3 regions of the Arthrobacter sp. 2762 genome follow, and region 2 is predicted to be linked to each of the others. Evidence: riboswitches for the same ligand, from Rfam matches in the RefSeq annotation. Region 2 holds a riboswitch; each other region holds the start of a gene.
The links. A riboswitch is a leader RNA that binds a small molecule or an ion and turns the genes downstream of it on or off. The one in region 2 is predicted to bind glycine.

Region 1: linked by a shared signal. The riboswitch ahead of gcvP (aminomethyl-transferring glycine dehydrogenase) and the one ahead of cycA (D-serine/D-alanine/glycine transporter) in region 2 are both predicted to bind glycine.
Region 3: linked by a shared signal. The riboswitch ahead of gcvP (aminomethyl-transferring glycine dehydrogenase) and the one ahead of cycA (D-serine/D-alanine/glycine transporter) in region 2 are both predicted to bind glycine.

What each region holds. Positions count from the first base shown of each region.
Region 1 is NZ_JBEPSI010000008.1:215,981-222,388, reverse strand. Features, by position in the region: gene ABIE18_RS16150 (amidohydrolase) at 7-1,251, opposite strand; gene ABIE18_RS16145 (cyclodeaminase/cyclohydrolase family protein) at 1,359-2,009, shown strand; gene ABIE18_RS16140 (MFS transporter) at 2,022-3,572, opposite strand; gene ABIE18_RS16135 (TetR/AcrR family transcriptional regulator) at 3,647-4,186, shown strand; glycine riboswitch at 4,280-4,377, shown strand; gene gcvP (aminomethyl-transferring glycine dehydrogenase) at 4,562-6,408, shown strand, end outside.
Region 2 is NZ_JBEPSI010000001.1:71,103-77,510, forward strand. Features, by position in the region: gene ABIE18_RS00325 (ExeM/NucH family extracellular endonuclease) at 1-2,276, shown strand, start outside; gene cycA (D-serine/D-alanine/glycine transporter) at 2,358-3,845, opposite strand; glycine riboswitch at 3,979-4,077, opposite strand; gene ABIE18_RS00335 (FAD/NAD(P)-binding protein) at 4,152-6,137, opposite strand; gene ABIE18_RS00340 (prolyl oligopeptidase family serine peptidase) at 6,198-6,408, shown strand, end outside.
Region 3 is NZ_JBEPSI010000006.1:310,713-317,120, forward strand. Features, by position in the region: gene ABIE18_RS13815 (purine-cytosine permease family protein) at 1-385, opposite strand, end outside; gene speB (agmatinase) at 382-1,386, opposite strand; gene ABIE18_RS13825 (PucR family transcriptional regulator) at 1,564-3,105, shown strand; glycine riboswitch at 3,180-3,278, shown strand; gene gcvP (aminomethyl-transferring glycine dehydrogenase) at 3,427-6,294, shown strand; gene gcvT (glycine cleavage system aminomethyltransferase GcvT) at 6,310-6,408, shown strand, end outside.

The DNA of each region.
Region 1 (6,408 bases), on a different contig from region 2:
TGCCCGTTAAGCGGCGTTTCCGGCTGCCTGCTTGGGAACGTCCAGGAATTCGAGGGCGCCAGTGACCAGTGCTTCCGTGCCAAGGGCCAGTGTTGGCTGGATGATCGGGGCAAAGTAGGGCGAATGGTTCGACGGAACGTCCTCCGGGAGACGGCCCGTCGTCGCCCAGTCCTTGAAGCGGGTGGCCTCGATCCCGCCCAGGAACCAAAAGACGAGGGGCGCCCCGGCCGCCGTCGCGAGTTCCCCGACGTCTTCACTGCCTGAGACGGGGCCGGGGTCCATGATCCGCGCGGCCCCGAACCTATCGCGAAACGCTGAAGCGACCCTTCCGGCGGCCGATTCATCATTGACCGTCATCGGGAAACGCTCCTCATAGTGGAATTCGGGTTCCTTGAGGGAGCCTGAGGCAGCAGCTTCACTTCGAACGATGCGCTCGATCGAGTTCAGGACTTTCTCCCGCGTGGGCTCGCTGAAGGATCGGATGCTGAGGCCAAGGGTTGCGGTCTCGGGAATGATGTTGTTCTTTGTTCCCGAATGGATTTGCCCAACCGTAACTACTGCAGAATCGCTGGCGGCGAGTTCCCGGGACACCACTCCTTGCAGGCGCATGGTGGTTGCCGCTGCCATGAGCACTGGATCAATGGTGGTTTCAGGCCGGGAGCCGTGGCCGCCGCGTCCATGCAAAGTCACGTTGAGGGAATCCGCTGATGCCATGGCCACACCGGGACGGATGCCGAACCATCCGGCAGGAAAGGGCGCCACGTGCTGGGCGAGGACCACGTCCGGCTTGGGGACCAGGTCAAAGAGCCCATCCGCCACCATGGCCTGGGCACCGCCACCCCATTCTTCGGCTGGCTGGAAGACGGCGATCAACGTGCCCTGCCAGTCCTGCCGCTTTTCGGCCAACGCTTCCACGGCTCCGAGGAGGCAGCTGACATGCACGTCGTGCCCGCACGCATGCATGATCGGCACGTCGCGGCCTTCATGGTCGACGCCGACTGCCGCACTTGCGTAGTCCAACCCGGTGGCCTCTTTGACCGGTAACGCGTCCATATCGGCACGAAGCATCACCACAGGTCCGGGGCCATTGTCCAGGACTCCTACAACCCCCGTTTTCCCCACGCTGCGGTGGACCAGCAGCCCCAGGTCCTCAAGGTGTCCGCTGATGATCCCGGCTGTCCTGCCCTCTTGGAAGGAAAGCTCCGGGTTTGCGTGGAGGTCACGGTAGAGGGCTTCAAGGTCAATGCTCATGGGGAATTTTCCTTAACAGGTCGACGCCGCAGGTCTGGCCAGTGTATCGACGTCATCAGACAACGACGGCGACCCACACCTTTGCGCTTCAGGGCAAACTTGGTTGCATGGAATCTTCACAAGAGATCACTACCCAACGCTCAACGGTCGAGGATTGGACCAAGGCTCTGGCAGAGTCCAGCGGATCACCTGGTGGAGGCGCAGGAACAGGTGTAATGCTGGCCATTGCCGCATCCCTGGCTTCCATGGTTGCTGGTTATACGGAGGCGCCCGGGCAGCAGTTGGCCGATCTTCACGCCCGGGCCCGCTCCCTCCGCGAAACCGCCCTGAAGCTGGCTGACGACGACGCAACGGCGTCAAAGGCTTTCGGTGCGGCCTTCCGGCTTGATCCTGGCCCGGACCGGGAGCAGGCAATCCACCGGGCATCCGTCGATGCTGCCAAGGCGTCCGCGGTCCTCGGGGACCATGCCATCGAAGCCATCGAGGACCTGGGATGGCTTGCTGCCAACGGGAACCCGGCGCTCATTGCTGATGTGGTGGTGGGGTTCGGAGCCCTCAGGGCGGCGATCGCAGGAGCCCGGACCAACGTGAGCTTTGATCTCGGGTCGCTCAGATCCGCAGGCGCGTCGCTTGATGAGATCAAGGAAAAGCACCCTGAATTGTGGGCAACGGTAGGGCGGCTCAGCGATGCCCTGGACCGCATTGACCAGCTGGTGGCCGCCATAGATGGCAAGGCTGCACCTACGGACGGCCACTGATTCCCGCGGCGCCTACTGCGCTTTGGGAACCCGCCGGAGCACGACGGCGGCAAGCACTGCCGCGCAAGCCATCAGTACCAGCCCAATCGCCGCAGTGATGTGGACGCCGGATTCGAAGGCTACCCGGGCGGCGGCTGTCAGGGCATCCGATAGCGGAGCGGGTAGTGCCGAAGCAGCATCCACGGCGCCGGCCAGCGTTTCTCCCGATTTCCCGGCCGCTTGCGTGGACAAGCCCTCCGGGATGACGAGGTTGTGCTGGTAGGACGCGGTGAGGATCGAGCCCAGCACGGCCGTTCCCAGGAGCGAACCAAGCTCGTAGCCTGTCTCGGAAATTGCGGACGCCGCTCCGGATTTGTCGGCCGGCACCGAGCCGAGGATGAGGTCGTTGGAGATGGTTTCCGCTGCGCCTACGCCGACGGCGAGGACAGTCAAGGCTGACAACAGGAACACAGGTCCGCTGCCGTGATCACCCACAGCTACCACCAAATAGCCCGCCGCGCTGAGGGTAAGGCCGCCGGCCACAACGAATCCTGGCCGGATGCGCTTTACCAGCGGGACCACCACCAGGCCGGCGATGATGGTTGCCAGGAGCGCCGGAATCATTGCGATGCCCGCTTCCATGGGGGACTGGCCCTCAACAAGTTGCAGGTGCTGGGCGAAGAAGTAGATGAAGCCCGTCATGGAAAACAAGGACAGGACGTTGGCCACGATTGCGGTACTGAACACTTTGTTCCTGAACAAAGAGACGTCCAGCATGGGACTCTGGATCCGCCGCTGGCGCCGGACAAACAGAACGCCCATCACCAGGCCGAAGACCATGAAGGCCGCTGCCGACGCCCCGAATCCGTGAACAGCGAATTCCTTGATGCCGTACACGAACGGAGCCATGGTGATCACGGACAGCGCGATGCTGGGCACGTCCACACGGCCAGGATTGGCGTCCTTGGATTCGGGAATGAGGACCCTGCCGAAAGCGAGGAGGGGCAGGAGCAAGAAGGTCGCCACCAGGAAGACGGCACCCCACCAGAAGTGTTCCACCAGCCAGCCACCAAAGATCGGGCCAAGGGCGGCGCCGCCAGAGAATCCGGCAGCCCATACGGCGATCGCGAGCCGCCGGCGGTTCGGATCAGCAAAGATGTTCCGGATCAAGGACAACGTTGAAGGCATCAACATCGCGCCGAACACGCCAAGTGCGGCGCGGCCGGCAATCAGCCATTCCGCGGAAGGTGCGAACGCCGTAGCAGCCGAAACCGCCGCGAAGCCTGTGCTGCCGATCAGCAGCAGCCGCCGTCGTCCGATCCTGTCGCCAAGGTTGCCCATGGAAACGAGCAGCGCCGCCAACACGAGCGGGTAGGCGTCAATGATCCACAGCAGTTGCACGCCACCTACATCCAGGGAGCGGGCAATTTCGGGCAGGGCGAAGGTGAGCGCGGTGTTGTCTACGGCCACCAGCAGCACCGGGAACATCAGGAGTGCCAGGGCCGTCCAATCGCGCCACGGTGCCGTCTGACCCATCAGGGAATGAGCGGAACGGGGTGCTTGGGTTGAGGACGGCGTGAACATGGCACCAACTATACCGTCCAGACGGTATAGTTTCAAATTCAACACCATCAAACGCCGTAGGGAATGATGTAGTCATGCCACGAAAACCAGTTGCCCGGGATGCGGTCCTGGATGCCTACGAAGCCCTCCTTATCGAGGTGGGGGAGCGGGCTGCCACGCTTGACGCCGTCGCAAAGCGGGCAGGTGTCTCCAAGGGTGGACTGCTTTACCACTTCCCCAACAAGGAATCGCTGATCAGCGCCCTGCTGGAGCGCTTGGATGAGTTGGCCCAGGCAGACATCGAAAAAATGAAGACTGCGCCCGATGGCAGCGCTGCTTACTTCATTCGGACCTCGCTGTGGGCCGGGACCCCCATGGACCGGGCGTTCGTCGCGGCTACACGGCTGGCAGAAGTTGCCCATGAAGAGACCCGGCTACGGTTCAGCGGAATCCAGCAGCAGTGGCTGGACGTCCTGGCCGAGGATGTGGGTCCGGAGGTAGCCAAAGCCGTCAGTTATATGGGTGACGGCCTGTATTTCAATGCCATGTTCGAGGGTGGCCAGGAAGGCGGCAAGCCCGGGCGGGAGGTCGACGTCGAGATCCTGCTGGGAGTCCTGGACCGGCTCCGCAAGTAGCGGGTCGCCCATTTGCGGCGACGCCTCCGACGTAGGACAATTGAGTCTTGTGGTGCGTCTTTACAGAGGCACGCAAACAATAGAATATGCCTTTGATCTGCGGCGGGAGAGTCCTGCAAGCAAGTGATGCGGGCGCCGTAGGAGCAAACCCTCCCCAGGAATCTCTCAGGCCCACGCACCGCCGCGGCGAGGCAACTCTGGAAAGTAGCAGGCCTTTTGCTGCGCCCTTTGGCGCGGAAGAAATGCTGTGCTCACCGACGGTGCAAGCGATCGTTGTGCAAGCAACACGCGGAAACTCTCAGGTCCAATACAGAGCGGGGAGGAACCCAGCCGCTGTGGCGTACCCAAACGCCGCCCAAGTAATGGAGTTCCTTCGTGACGGTTAGTTCAGCCTCCACCACCTTCGTCGATCGGCATATTGGCGCCCGCCGCCAGGCCGACATTGACACCATGCTCAAGACGGTCGGCTACGACACCGTTGATTCGCTGGTTGATACGGCCGTTCCCAACGACATCCGCCAAGACGTTGCCCTCACCCTCGAAAACGCGCTCAGCGAAGTTGAGGTCCTGGCCGAGCTGCGCAAGCTTGCGTCCAAGAACAAGACCGCCGTCCAGATGATCGGCCAGGGCTACTACGACACCGTCACGCCGCCGGTTATCCGCAGGAACATCCTCGAATCCCCGGCCTGGTACACCGCATACACGCCTTACCAGCCGGAAATCTCGCAGGGCCGCCTGGAAGCTCTGCTGAACTTCCAGACCATGGTCCAGGACCTCGTGGGCCTGCCGATCGCCAACGCCTCCCTGCTGGACGAAGCGACGGCTGTGGCAGAGGCCGTGCTCATGATGCGCCGGGCCAACAAGAACAAGGCAGCCCATGACGGGAAGACCGTCCTCGACGCCGACTGCCTCCCCCAGACCATCGCTATCGTGAAGGGCCGCGCTGAGGCGCTCGGTTTCGAAGTTGAGGTCGCCGACCTTTCGCTCGGCCTCCCGGAAGGCGCCATCAACGGCGTCGTCCTGCAGCAGCCCGGCGTTTCCGGCCGCGTGTTCGATCACTCCGCCGTCATCGCTGACGCCAAGGAACGCGGTGCACTGGTCACGGTCGCAGCAGACCTTCTCTCCCTGACGCTCATTACCCCTCCGGGCGAGCAAGGTGCGGACATCGCCGTCGGTTCCGCCCAGCGTCTCGGTGTTCCGCTGTTCTTCGGTGGCCCCCACGCTGCGTACATGGCCGTCCAGAAGGGTCTCGAGCGTTCGATGCCTGGCCGTCTGGTGGGCGTTTCCAAGGACGACGCCGGTGTCCCCGCCTACCGCTTGGCGCTGCAGACCCGCGAGCAGCACATCCGCCGCGAGAAGGCCACGTCCAACATCTGCACCGCGCAGGCGTTGCTGGCCATCGTCGCCTCCATGTACGCCGTCTACCACGGACCCGAAGGCCTGAAGGCAATCGCAGAAACCGCCCACGGTCACGCCCGCACCCTTGCAGCGTCACTGAAGGCTGCCGGCGTCGAGGTCCTTCACACATCCTTCTTTGACACCATTACAGTCCGCGTTCCTGGCAAGGCTGCCGAGGTTGTAGCTGCTGCCGAGGCCAAGGGCATCAACCTGCGCGGCATTGACGCTGATCTGGTGGGCATTTCTGTTGACGAGACCACTACATCAGAGGTTGTTCGCAGCGTCCTGGATGTCTTCGGCGCTAACGTGCTTGAGTCCGCAGAAGGTTTCGCGCTTGAGGCTTCCATTGAGCGCTCGAGCGACTTCATGCAGCACCCGGTGTTCAACACGCACCGCTCCGAAACCCAGCTCCTGCGCTACATCCGCAAGCTCTCGGACCGTGACCTTGCACTGGATCGCACCATGATTCCGTTGGGTTCCTGCACCATGAAGCTCAATGCCACGGCCGAGATGGAAGCCATTTCCTGGCCCGAGTTCGCCTCGATCCATCCGTTCGCTCCGGATTCCCAGACAGAGGGCTGGCGTGAACTGATCACCGATCTTGAGTCCCAGCTGACTGAGATCACCGGCTACGATCAGGTCTCCATCCAGCCGAACGCCGGTTCGCAGGGTGAGCTCGCCGGCCTCCTCGCGATCCGCGGTTATCACCTGTCCCGCGGCGACGAGCAGCGCAACGTGTGCCTGATTCCTGCTTCTGCGCACGGCACCAACGCTGCTTCCGCAGTGCTGGCCGGTATGAAAGTTGTTGTGGTGGCCACCGCTCC
Region 2 (6,408 bases):
GCTACGCCGACCTTGAAGCTGGTACCGGCAAGCATTCTTACCTCTTCGGGGGCATGGTGGGCTCGCTGGACCACATCCTTGCTTCCCCGGCAGCGGCCGGGATAGTCAGGGGAACCGACATTTGGAACATCAACTCCGTCGAGTCCGTGGCGCTGGAGTACAGCAGGTATAACAACAATGTGACCAACTACTATGCCGGGGACGAGTTCCGTGCAAGCGACCATGATCCCGTGGTAGTGGGTATGAACCTGGGATCGGATGCGCCAGCCACTGTTGACCTGCAGTTCCTTGGCATCAACGACTTCCACGGCCGGATCGACTCCAACACTGTCCTCTTCGCCGGCACTGTGGAGAAGCTCCGCGCTGCGGCCGCCCCCGGGGCAACTGCCTTCATTTCTGCCGGCGACAACATCGGCGCTTCACTCTTCGCTTCCTCGGTTGCCAAGGACCAGCCGACCATCGATATCCTGAACGCCCTGGAACTCGGGGCTTCCGCAGTAGGCAACCACGAGTTCGACGGCGGGTGGCAGGATCTGCGCGACCGCGTCATCGCCGATGGTACCAACGCGAAGTTTGCCTACCTGGGCGCGAACGTTTACCAGAAGGGCACTAGGACTCCGGTACTGCCGGAGTACAAGGTCCTGGACATGAACGGCATGCGGGTGGCAGTCATTGGTACGGTCACGCAGGAAGTTCCGTCCTTGGTGACGCCGGCCGGAATTACGGATCTCGAGTTCGGTGACCCAGTGGAGGCCATTAATCGGGTCGCCGCCAAGATCAAAGCAGAAAACCTTGCCGATCTGATCATCGTTGAAAATCACGACGGTGCAGCATCGGGCACACCGGAGGGTGCCACCCTGGAGCAGGAAGTCGCAGCCGGCGGACCGTTCGCCAAGCTCGTCAACGAGACCACCCCTGACGTAGCCGCCATCTTCACCGGCCACACCCACAAGGAATACGCCTGGGATGCACCCCTGCTGGATGCTAACGGACAGCCCACCGGCAAAACCCGGCCCATTGTGCAGACCGGCAACTACGGCGAAAACGTGGGAAGCGTGACTCTCACCATCGATACCGCCACGAAAACCGTCACAGGCTATAAAGCCGCCGTGGTGGATCGTACAACGGACACTTCGGAAAGCCTCGTTGCCGCCTATCCTCGGGTGGCCGCGGTCAAGGCGATCGTGGATAAGGCTCTCGCCGAGGCTGCCGTGATCGGGAATCAGCCCGTTGGCGCAGTGACAGCTGATATCACCACCGCCTTCACTCCGGATCCGGCTGGCGGCGCCCCCAAGCGGGACGACCGCGCGAACGAATCCACTCTCGGAAACCTGGTAGCGGACTCCTTGGCGGACACGCTCAAGGCGCCTGAACTGGGTGCGGCGGAGATCGGCGTCGTGAACCCCGGCGGCCTGCGTAACGAGCTCTACTACGCGCCGGACGGCACCATCACCTACGCCGAGGCCAACGCGGTCCTGCCGTTCGTGAACAACCTGTGGACCACATCCCTCACGGGCGCCCAGTTCAAGACCCTTCTTGAGCAGCAGTGGCAGACCAACGTTGACGGAACTGTTCCCAGCCGTCCCTACCAGCAGCTGGGACTGTCCAAGAACGTCAACTACACCTACGACGCCACCCGCCCAGCAGGCGACCGCGTCACCGGTATTTGGGTGAACGGGACAGTGATGGACCCCGCCAAGCAGTACAGAATTGGGACTTTCAGCTTCCTGGCTACGGGTGGCGACAACTTCCGGATCTTCAAGGAAGGCAGCAACACGAAGGACACCGGCTTGGTGGACCGCGATGCCTGGATCAAGTACCTCCGTGAGCACAACCCGGTGTCTCCGGACTTCGCGCGCCGGTCAGTTGCCGTGGTCAACACCACTGCGGCAGAAGTCCAGGCGGGTGAGCCCATGGCACTCGCTGTCTCCAAGCTGAATCTCACCTCGATCGGCAGCCCGGCCAACACCGCCCTCAAAGCCATCTTCGTGGACAGCAAGGGCGCGGCGACGACGCTCGAATCCGTGCCGGTAACGGCAGGCACAGCCACCGTGAACCTCAAGGTTCCCGCGGCGGCAGCTGCAGGCACCGGCACATTGGTGCTCACCGCCGTCGAGTCCGGAACCGTAGTGAAGGCTTTGGTGACCGTGGCTGGGACCGGTCCGAACCCGCCGCTGTGCACTGAGCCCACCAAGCCGACTCAGTGGTACGACGTCGTAGGCTGGCTGCGCTACGCGTGGGCCTGGCTGGAGTACCAGAAGTGCCTGAGGGGCTAAGAAGCCCCTTCGCATGACCCGCCAAAAGGCCTGCCCCTCACAAAGATGACTCGTGAGGGGCAGGCCTTTGTGGATTGTCAGCTACTTCTGAGCGAGCTCGGGTTCCTCCGCGCGCTTCGCGTCCTTCTCAAGCTGCGCTTGGAACTCCCCATAGCGAACCAGATGTGCCGGCCGGCGACGCAGGATGACCCAGGCCACCCCCAGAATCAGGAACCACAGCGGCGTGGCCAGCAGCGCAGCAAAAGTGTCCGGCTGCGTGGTCAGGGTCCAGAGCACGAAGGCAAAGAATGCGAAGACCACCCACACCATCACCACGCCGCCTGGCATTTTGAACGCCGAAGAATCATGCAGGTGTGGCCGCCGCTTGCGGAACGCAAGGTAGCTGGCCAGGATGATGGACCATACGAACACGAAGCAGACAGCAGACACGGTGGTCACCATGTCGAACGCCTTGCCGATGTCCTGCCCTGCGTACATGAGGACGACGCCGGACAGCAGCAGGACGCAGGAAAGGAACAGGGCGTTGCGGGGTACTTTGCGTCCTGAGAGCGCGCCGAACACAGCCGGGGCGTCGCCTTCCTGGGCCAGGCCATAAACCATGCGGGACGTGGAGTAAATACCCGAGTTGGCTGAGGACATCGCAGAGCTGAGCACCACCAGGTTGACGATGGTAGCTGCGGCGCCCAGGCCGGCCAGGGAGAACATGGCAATGAATGGGCTGTGTCCAGCCGCGAACTGTGTCCACGGGGTGACGGACATCAGGATGATGAGGGCTCCCACATAGAAGAGCAGCACTCGGATCGGAATCGAGTTGATGGCCTTGGGCAGGTTCTTCTCCGGGTCCTTGGCCTCGGCGGCCGTGGTGCCTACCAGTTCAATGCCGACGAAAGCGAAGACGGCGATCTGGAAACCGGCGACGAAGCCCATGAATTCGTTGGGGAAGAAGCCACCGTGGCTCCACAGGTTGGTGAAGCTGGCCGGTCCCGCATCGGACTGGAAGCCGCTGAAAATCATGAACAGACCGACGATGATGAGGGCCGCGATAGCCACAATCTTGATGAGGGCGAACCAGAATTCGGTCTCGCCGAATGCTTTCACCGTAGCCAGGTTCAGGAGCAACAGGATGCCGATGGTGATCAATCCGGGCACCCAGAGTGGAAGGGAAGGCCAGAGCTCCTTGGAGTACCCGGCGATCGCGATGACGTCAGCGATGCCGGTAATGACCCAGCAGAACCAGTAGGTCCAGCCCGTGAAGAACCCGGCCCAGGGACCCAGCAGGTCCGCTGCAAAGTCGCTGAAGGATTTATAGTTCAGGTTGCTCAGGAGCAACTCGCCCATGGCGCGCATGACGAAGAAGAGCATGAAGCCGATGATCATGTACACGAAAATGACGGAGGGACCAGCTGCAGAAATGGTCTTTCCCGAGCCCATGAACAGGCCCGTGCCAATTGCACCGCCTATCGCGATCAGCTGGATGTGGCGGTTACTGAGCTGCCGTTCGAGGTGTGGTGAGTCTGCTGGATGCGAGACGGAGGATGGTGGGCGCTGAATCGTCAAGAGGAACTCCATTGTTCAGGCGGCACTGGGTGCCACGATGATTCGGGTTCCTCCCCACTCTGTAGGTGGACCTGAGAGTTTCCGCAGGGGTGGCCTGCTTGCACCTTCGGTGAGCCCGGTTGCCCGGACTGCTTTCCAGAGTTGCCTCGCCGCGGCGGTACATGGGCCTGAGAGATTCCTGGGGAGGGTTTGCTCCTACGGCGCCTGACGTGATGTACCGGCAGAACTCTCCCGCCGCAGATCAAAAGCGCGCACCACTTTGCCGGTGATGCAGCTCACACACTAGCGAAGCATTGGACTCGCCGCAAACGAAGGCAGCTAGCTGCCCAGAATGCTACGCGCGATCTCGTCGGCATCCCGCAGGGTTCGCTGGCCACTGGCGTAAGCCTTCCCGGTTGCCGGACGCGCCTCTGCAGCAATGGCTGTTCCCCATTGGGTCGCGGACAATTGCAGGCCCAAAACATACATCCCCCGGGTCACAGAGCCGTTGGACGCCACGGGCCGATACGGGTGCGGTTCCACATCCAGTCCGGTCGTCTGCACCGGCGTACCCTCGGCACTCATCATGATTTTGGTTCGCACAAGGCCGTCGGCCATGAGTTGTTCCAAGAGTGGGGAAATATTGATGCCCACCCTGTTGGCCGGTGACATCGCTTCGATCAAAGTGGGTGCCTCGGCTGGCCCGTCGTGGACCCATGGCGAGGCTGCCCGGAAAACCTTGGCGCTTCTATCCACGCTGAACTTCGGATCGGGTCCAACAAAACCAACGACGCCGGCACGCGCCAAAGCAGCCAACTGCTCCGAGCGCAGTGCCGGGGCTCCGCTTGCAAGGCCTTCAACGAACGATTCGAACCATCCCCGCAGTTCAGCGACCCACGATTCGTCCGTGATACCACCGTCTGCCACAACGGACTTCAGGATCGCCCTGCCGGTGTGCAGGGCGCCTATTGCCATCTTCACGGGGTCCGCTTCGCCCAGTGCGGAGCGTCGTGCGTCGTCGTCGAGATAGGCCGTTACCGCCAGGTCCAGTTCCCGGCGTGATGCGAACGTCCGGCCGGCCAACGGCGCAGCGAGCCCACGGACATTGAGTCGGCGGGAGGCAACCACGTGCTTGTCCACCAGGGCGGCGACGTCGCTTTCCCACTTGGCAGTGGTGTGCGCGTGGGGCTGCAAGGCATCCTCGAGGTCCGCGAGGAACTGCGCTGCATCGCGAATGGCCGCAGGCTGCGACCTGGCCAGGGTGGAGTAATAAGCCCACAAGGCGTCGCGGTGCAGGAGCGGCCAAAGGTCATGGTCAAATCCGGGCTGGATACCGGCTGCCCTGAAGCGGTCCACCGCTGCCTCGGTCAGGTAACGCATGGTGATGCTGCTGGGGTAATACCCACTCAGGCCGGCCTTTGCCCGGTATGGGGTGCCGCGCCGGGACGCCGCGATGATCTTGGGTTCCCTGCCCGAGGGCCGGTACTCGAGAACTCCGGCTCCCGGTACGCCGGCTTCGACGAACTTGCCTCCGCGCCCCTCAGTCAGCTGGCCCATGACGTCGAAGAAATTCAGTCCCATCCCGCGCACCAGGACGGGCTCGTTGTCCGGCACCCGCTGCCAGTCGACGTCGGCCGGCGGTGCAGGTGGGAAGTAGAGGAGGCCGTGCTCATCGGCCGCCCGTTGGAACGAACGCTGCTCCGGATTCAAACGGGACTCGATGTGCCCCAGCGCGAGGACCACCGAGCCGACGGTGAGCGTAGTGCCGTCGGCCAGTTCGACGTCGAAAGTTTGCCCACCTGTGGTGCCTGAGGTCGCCGGGACCGGGCGCGCCGCTACGGCGATCGTCTCATGGAAGGTGACCTCCACGCCGTCGGGCATTCGCTGAAGCAGGTCCGCCAAAGTCTGCCGCAGGTACCGTCCGTACAGCGCCCTGCTGGGAAAATCGTGGGAGTCGAGGGTGGCCAACTCCGCCTTTTCGGCGTCGTTCAGGCCCTGTCCATCACGACGTCGGGCGGCGCGCCACTGGTCAAAGGAACCGCCTGCGAGGGGCTGCGCAAGCTTGGGATCTTCAGGGATGAGCGTCGGATAGAACGCCTGGGTGTTCATCAGGTACAGCCTGGACTGCTCGGGCTGCCACACATGGCCGGATGCCGGTGGGAAAGGATCCACAACGTGGATGTGCAATGTGCTCCACCGTGTATCGGTCCGGTCCGCACGGCTGGTGGCCCCTGCAGCCCAATTCGCGAGCAGCCGCTCAAGGACACTCGTGCCCCGGGGGCCGGCCCCAATGAGGGCAACACGATTGATTTGCGATTTAGCCACGCTCAAGCCTAACTTCTGCGTGACTTGCTTCCAGTTGAAAAGTGTTGCTTGGATGGGGCGATGACCATCACAGAAGCTGATCAGACGCCCCTTCCTGACAACGACACGGATCTGGAGACCAAGTCCGGGCCTCGCCACGCTGCGACCATTGCGCCCGAACCCACGGATGAGAACGTGTGGTTGGAGGACATTCACGGCGAAGAACAGCTGGCCTGGGTCGGCGAACAAAACGCGCGAACCGAGGATTTGCTGGAAGACGCAGAGTACGCAG
Region 3 (6,408 bases), on a different contig from region 2:
CACCAAAGACGAGGTTTGCAGCGAAGAACCCGACGTACATGATGACCACGATGACCACGATCAACAGGGCGCCGAAGGAGCCGAACTGGCCGCGGGTCTGGATCATCTGCGCCACGCCCAGCTGCGGGCCTTGGGCCGAGTGCAGCGCCATGAAGACGCCGCCCACGACGTTGCCGATGATGATGCCCACCAGCGCCGGCACGAAACCCAGGCCGAACACCGTGGTGGCAAGTCCGCCGGTCACGATGGTCATGATCATGATGTTGGAGCCGAACCAGATGGTGAAGAGGTCGCGCGCCTTGCCGTGACGCTCGTTCAACGGGATCGGTTGGATGGTTTTGTCCTCGAGGCGCGGAACTTCGTGTGCGGCCAAGGGCGCGTTCATGATGCACTCCGGGAGGTCGAAGCCAGTTCACGGACAGCAGGGCCGGTGGCTTTGCTGCGGTTCACCATCAGGCCGAGAAGGTCGAAGACGAGAGTGGCGGCGGCGACGGTTGTGATGTCCGCATGGTCGTAGGCCGGAGCGACCTCCACGACGTCGGCGCCCACAATGTTGATGCCGTTCAGGCCGCGGAGCAGGGCCAGGAGTTCACGGGAGTGGAGTCCGCCCATCTCCGGAGTCCCGGTGCCGGGTGCGAACGCGGGATCGAGGACGTCGATGTCGATGGAGACGTAGACAGGGGTGTCGCCGAGCCTGTCCTTCACCTGCTGGATTGCAGCCGGGACGCCGATAACATCCAGGTCTGAGCAGCGGATAATCTGGAATCCGAACTCATGGTCCCTGAGGAAGTCATTGCGGTCATACACCGGGCCTCGGATGCCTACGTGCATTGACTTATCCTCCACAAGCAGGCCCTCCTCGAAGGCCCGCCTGAAGATGGTTCCGTGGGTGACGGGCTGGTCAAAGTAGGTGTCCCACGTGTCCAGATGGGCGTCGAAGTGGAGCAACGCGACTGGACCATGGACCTTGTTCAGCGCCCGCAGCATGGGCAAGGCAATGGTGTGGTCGCCACCGATTGAGATCAGCAGCTTGTCCTCACTGATCAGGGGCAACGCCTGCTCCTCGATCTCACGGACCGCCCGGGTGATGTCGTAGGGAGTGCAGGCGATGTCGCCCGCGTCCACAACCTGGGCTTCGTAAACGGGTTCGACGTCGAGCTCCGGGTGGTAGCCCGGGCGCAGGAGGCGCGAGGCCTCGCGAACCGCGGCAGGACCGAAACGGGCGCCAGGCCGGAAGGAGGTTCCGCCGTCGAACGGGACACCGACTATCGCAATGTCGTAGTCCGGAACCCGGTCGATTTGGGGGAGGCGGGCGAAGGTGCCGAGGCCGGCATACCGGGGGACTTTGGTTGCGTCGACAGGGCCGATGGGCTTGTGGATTGTCATTGACGGATCCTTAGTGTGAGGGGTGCTCGCCATTGAGCGGGAAGTAAGTAATTCCATTCTTCGTGACGCGGGTCACGGCGAATAGCGGTACATTGACTACAAATGGCCGAGGCGCTTAGACGAATGTCTAAACAGCTCCAAACGGCCCCCGGAATCATAGAGTCAGGACCCCATCCGATGGCAATCACCGTCGCCGAGCTCGTGGCGGAACCCCAACTGGGGCTCACCCTCCTTGCCGGTGAAGCTGGCCGCGACAATCGGATCACTTGGGCTCACACTTCAGACCTGCCCCGGCTGTGGGAATGGGTTACCGGCGGCGAGCTCATGATGACCAATGGGCTGTCGATTCCCGCCGATGCCGCAGGACAAGTGGCGCTCGCAGAGGCACTCATGGACAGTGGGGCAAGCGCCTTGGCGATCGGCGAGAAGATGCACGCACCCCCGCTGACGCAGGAATTCCTTGATGCCTGCGACCGGCTGCCGTTGCCGCTGATCAACATCCCGTACCCGCTGCCGTTCATCGCGATCGCCCGCTCGGTTGCCGAATCTTCCCTGCTCGAAGAGTCCCGGCGTTTGCGGCAAACAGCCAGGGTCTACGACCTTCTCCGCACGGCCGGAGCCTCCGAGGACCATTGGCAGAGCCTGGTCCAACGGCTTGCCGCCGAACTGGACGCGGAACTGTTCGTGGTGGATCGCCGCTGCCTCCATCCCTGGCACCCCGAGGGACAGCGGCTCCCGGAGTTCCTCGCGAATGAATGGGCTCCGCTTTCCGGGCAGGTGTCCTTGGCGGGCAAGAATTTCCAGTGGCACCGGATCAGGGGCCGGCACGTGCTGACCATGGACATCCCGACCCACGCCAACGCGCTCCTCGTGGTGCTGCCCAACAGCGAACCGCACCCGGACGCCGTCGTACTCCTGCACGCGGCAACCGTGCTGGGACTGCAGCTCTCGCGCATCGTCCTGTCTCTGGAAGGCCGCCACCGGCTGGCTGGCGAGTTCCTGCTGCAGGCCATGGATGGGCGCTTGGGCGCGGCCGAGATGGAGAGCAGGCTGGCAACTTTTGGGGTTCCGCCACAGGAATTCCTGCTCGCCTCCATGGCAGCGGATGCGGTCATTTCAGCGGGGCCGGTTGCGGGGCCGGCCCAAGCAGCGAACGACGGCGACAGGCTGGCCAACGTGCACATCGAACTGTGGCGGCACGGGGTTGCGTCGGCTTCGTTGAAGCGGAACAGCCGGCTGCACGTGGTGGTCCCCGCTGATGTGCCGGACGACGTCCTGGTTCATTGTGCCGGGGCGGATGCAGCGATCGGAATCAGCGCTCCGGCGGCAGTGGCCGGCATTCAGCGCGCGCTGCAGGAGTCCCTCTGGGCGCTCGGATCGGCCCGGGCGAACAAGCTTGGCCTGGCCCGATATGCGCAGGGACCGTCGTGGCTCGGGCTGACAGGTTTCGAGGAAGGAACTGCGCTGGTCAGGCGTCTCCTGGGGCCGATTTTCGATTACGAGCAGAGCCAGGAAGGTGATCTCCTCGTCACGCTGAGGACCTATTTGGACTCGCAGCGTTCGTGGCAAAAGACTGCCGCTGCCCTGTTCGCGCACCGGCAAACCATCATCTACAGGATCCGGAAAATCGGCGAATTGACGGGGCTGGACATGGGTGAAACCTCGACGGTTGCCCAGTTGTGGTTCGCACTCCAGATCCACGAGGCAATGCATCGGTAGGTATCCCTTGCTTGCGCTTTTTCCAGATAACCGGCTATGGTGTGAACCGTGTCACTGAGGTGACGCAATGCTTTTGATCTGTGGCGGGAGAGTCCTGCCGGTACATCCAGTCAGGCGCCGTAGGAGCAAATCCTCCCCAGGAATCTCTCAGGCCCACGTACCGCCACGGCGAGGCAACTCTGGAAAGCAGTCCAGGTAACTGGGCTCACCGACGGTGCAAGCAGGCAACCATTCCTGCGGAATCTCTCAGGTCCAATACAGAGCGGGGAGGAACCCACATCATCGTGGCGCACATAGGGCGCCTGAATCATGGAGTTCCTCTTGACTGTTCAATCAACCCCCACCGCTTTCGCGGACCGGCACATCGGCGCCCGGCGCCAGGCCGACGTTGACACCATGCTCAAGGCAATCGGCTACGACTCCGTAGACGGCCTGGTAGATGTTGCGGTCCCCGATTCCATCCGCCAGGACACCGCCCTGAAGTTGCAGGACGCCCTCACTGAGGTGCAGGTCCTCGCAGAGCTACGGAAGCTCGCGTCCAAGAACAAGACCGCCATCCAGCTGATCGGCCAGGGCTACTACGACACCGTCACGCCGCCGGTTATCCGCCGCAACATCCTGGAAGCTCCGGCCTGGTACACGGCGTACACGCCTTACCAGCCAGAGATTTCGCAGGGCCGCCTCGAAGCGCTCCTGAACTTCCAGACCATGGTCCAGGACCTCACGGGGCTGCCGGTAGCCAACGCTTCGCTGCTGGATGAAGCAACGGCTGTTGCCGAGGCTGTACTGCTCATGCGCCGCGCCAACAAGTCCAAAACTGCCAAGGACGGGAAGACCGTCCTCGACGCCGACCTCCTCCCGCAGACCATCGCGATCGTGAAAGGCCGCGCCGAAGCGCTGGGCTTCGAAGTGGAGATTGCCGACCTTTCGGCGGGCCTTCCCGACGGCGACATCAACGGCATCGTCCTGCAGCAGCCCGGCGTTTCCGGCCGCGTATTCGATCACTCCACCGTGATCGCCGACGCGAAGGAACGCGGTGCGCTGGTGACTGTCGCTGCCGACCTTTTGGCGCTCACCCTCATCACGCCCCCGGGCGAACAAGGTGCCGACATCGCCGTCGGAACTGCGCAGCGCTTTGGTGTTCCGCTGTTCTTCGGCGGCCCCCACGCTGCGTACATGGCCGTCCGCGAAGGCATGGAGCGGACGCTTCCGGGCCGCATCGTGGGCGTCTCCAAGGACAACGCCGGTGTCCCCGCGTACCGACTCGCGCTCCAGACACGCGAGCAGCACATCCGCCGCGAGAAGGCCACGTCCAACATCTGCACGGCCCAGGCGTTGCTCGCCATAGTGGCCTCGATGTACGCGGTTTACCACGGTCCGGAAGGCCTGAAGGCGATCGCCGAAACCGTCCACGGGCACGCCCGCACGCTGGCCACCGCCCTCAAGACCGCTGGCCGTGAACTCGTGTCCGAATCCTTCTTCGACACCCTCACTGTCCGCGTACCAGGCAAGGCCGACAAAGTCATCTCCGCTGCCGAAGCCCGCGGTATCAACCTGCGGCGCATCGACGCTGACACGGTTGGCGTTTCCCTCGATGAAACCACGACGCCGGATGTCCTCTCCGCGGTAGCCGTCGCCTTTGGTGCCGGCCCGGTGAAGGACGCTTCAGGGTTTGAGCTGCCGTCTGATGTGCTCCGCACCAGTGATTTCCTCCAGCACCCGGTGTTCAACACGCACCGTTCCGAGACGCAGCTGTTGCGCTATATCCGCAAGCTGTCCGACCGGGATCTCGCCTTGGACCGCACCATGATCCCGCTGGGATCCTGCACCATGAAGCTGAACGCCACGGCCGAGATGGAAGCAATTTCCTGGCCTGAGTTCGCCTCGATCCACCCGTTGGCTCCCGATCACCAGACCGCTGGCTGGCGCGAGCTCATTGAAGGACTGGAAGCCGACCTCACCGAGATCACCGGCTACGATCAGGTCTCCATCCAGCCGAACGCCGGTTCGCAGGGTGAGCTCGCGGGGCTCCTGGCGATCCGCGGTTACCACCTGTCCCGCGGCGATGACCAGCGCAACGTGTGCCTGATTCCTGCTTCTGCGCACGGCACCAACGCAGCCTCGGCTGTGCTCGCCGGCATGAAAGTTGTTGTAGTGGCCACGGCTCCTGATGGCACCATCGATCACGCCGATCTGGCAGCCAAGATCGAGGCCAACAAGGATGTACTGTCCTGCATCATGATCACGTACCCGTCCACCCACGGCGTGTACGACGCCGACGTCCGGGAGGTTTGCGACTCGATTCACGCTGCCGGCGGACAGGTATACGTTGACGGTGCAAACCTCAACGCACTCGTTGGGCTCGCCCAGCCGGGCAAGTTCGGCGGCGACGTATCGCACCTGAACCTGCACAAGACGTTCTGCATCCCGCACGGTGGTGGCGGACCCGGTGTTGGTCCGGTTGCGGCCAAGGCCCACCTGGCACCTTTCATGCCCAGTGATGCGAACAACGTTTCATCTGAAGGTGGCGTGGCCATCTCTGCATCCCGCTACGGCTCCGCCGGCGTGCTCCCGATTTCCTGGGCATACGTGAAGCTGATGGGCGGCCAAGGCCTCACCGAAGCCACCAAGTCTGCGCTGCTCGCGGCCAACTACGTCGCCTCCCGCTTGGATGAGCACTTCCCAGTCCTTTACACGGGCGAGGGCGGACTCGTAGCCCACGAGTGCATCCTGGACCTCCGCGAGCTGACTGCCCGCACGGGCGTCACCGCTGAGGACGTGGCCAAGCGCCTGATCGACTTCGGTTTCCACGCTCCCACCCTTGCGTTCCCCGTTGCGGGCACTTTGATGGTGGAGCCGACCGAGTCCGAGGACCTGGCTGAGATCGACCGCTTCATTGAGGCCATGATCACCATCCGCGCCGAAATCGAGCAGGTGGCCGCCGGCGATTTCACTGTTGAAAAGTCGCCGCTGCGCAACGCGCCGCACACGGCTGCCGCCGTCGTGAGTTCTGCTTGGGACCGCGACTACACGCGTGAGCAGGCAGCGTTTCCTGTCCACCACCTGAAGCAGGACAAGTACTTCCCGCCTGTTGGCAGGGTCGACGGCGCTGCCGGCGACCGCAACCTGGTGTGCTCCTGCCCGCCCCTCGAAGCGTTCGAGGACACCACTGCAGACTTCGAAAACTAAAGGACGGTCCTGCAAATGACTGAGAACTACACCGCTCTTTACGAGCAGCACAAAAAGGCCGGCGCGTCCTTCACGGATTTCGGCGGCTGGCAGATGCCCCTCAAATACGAGTCC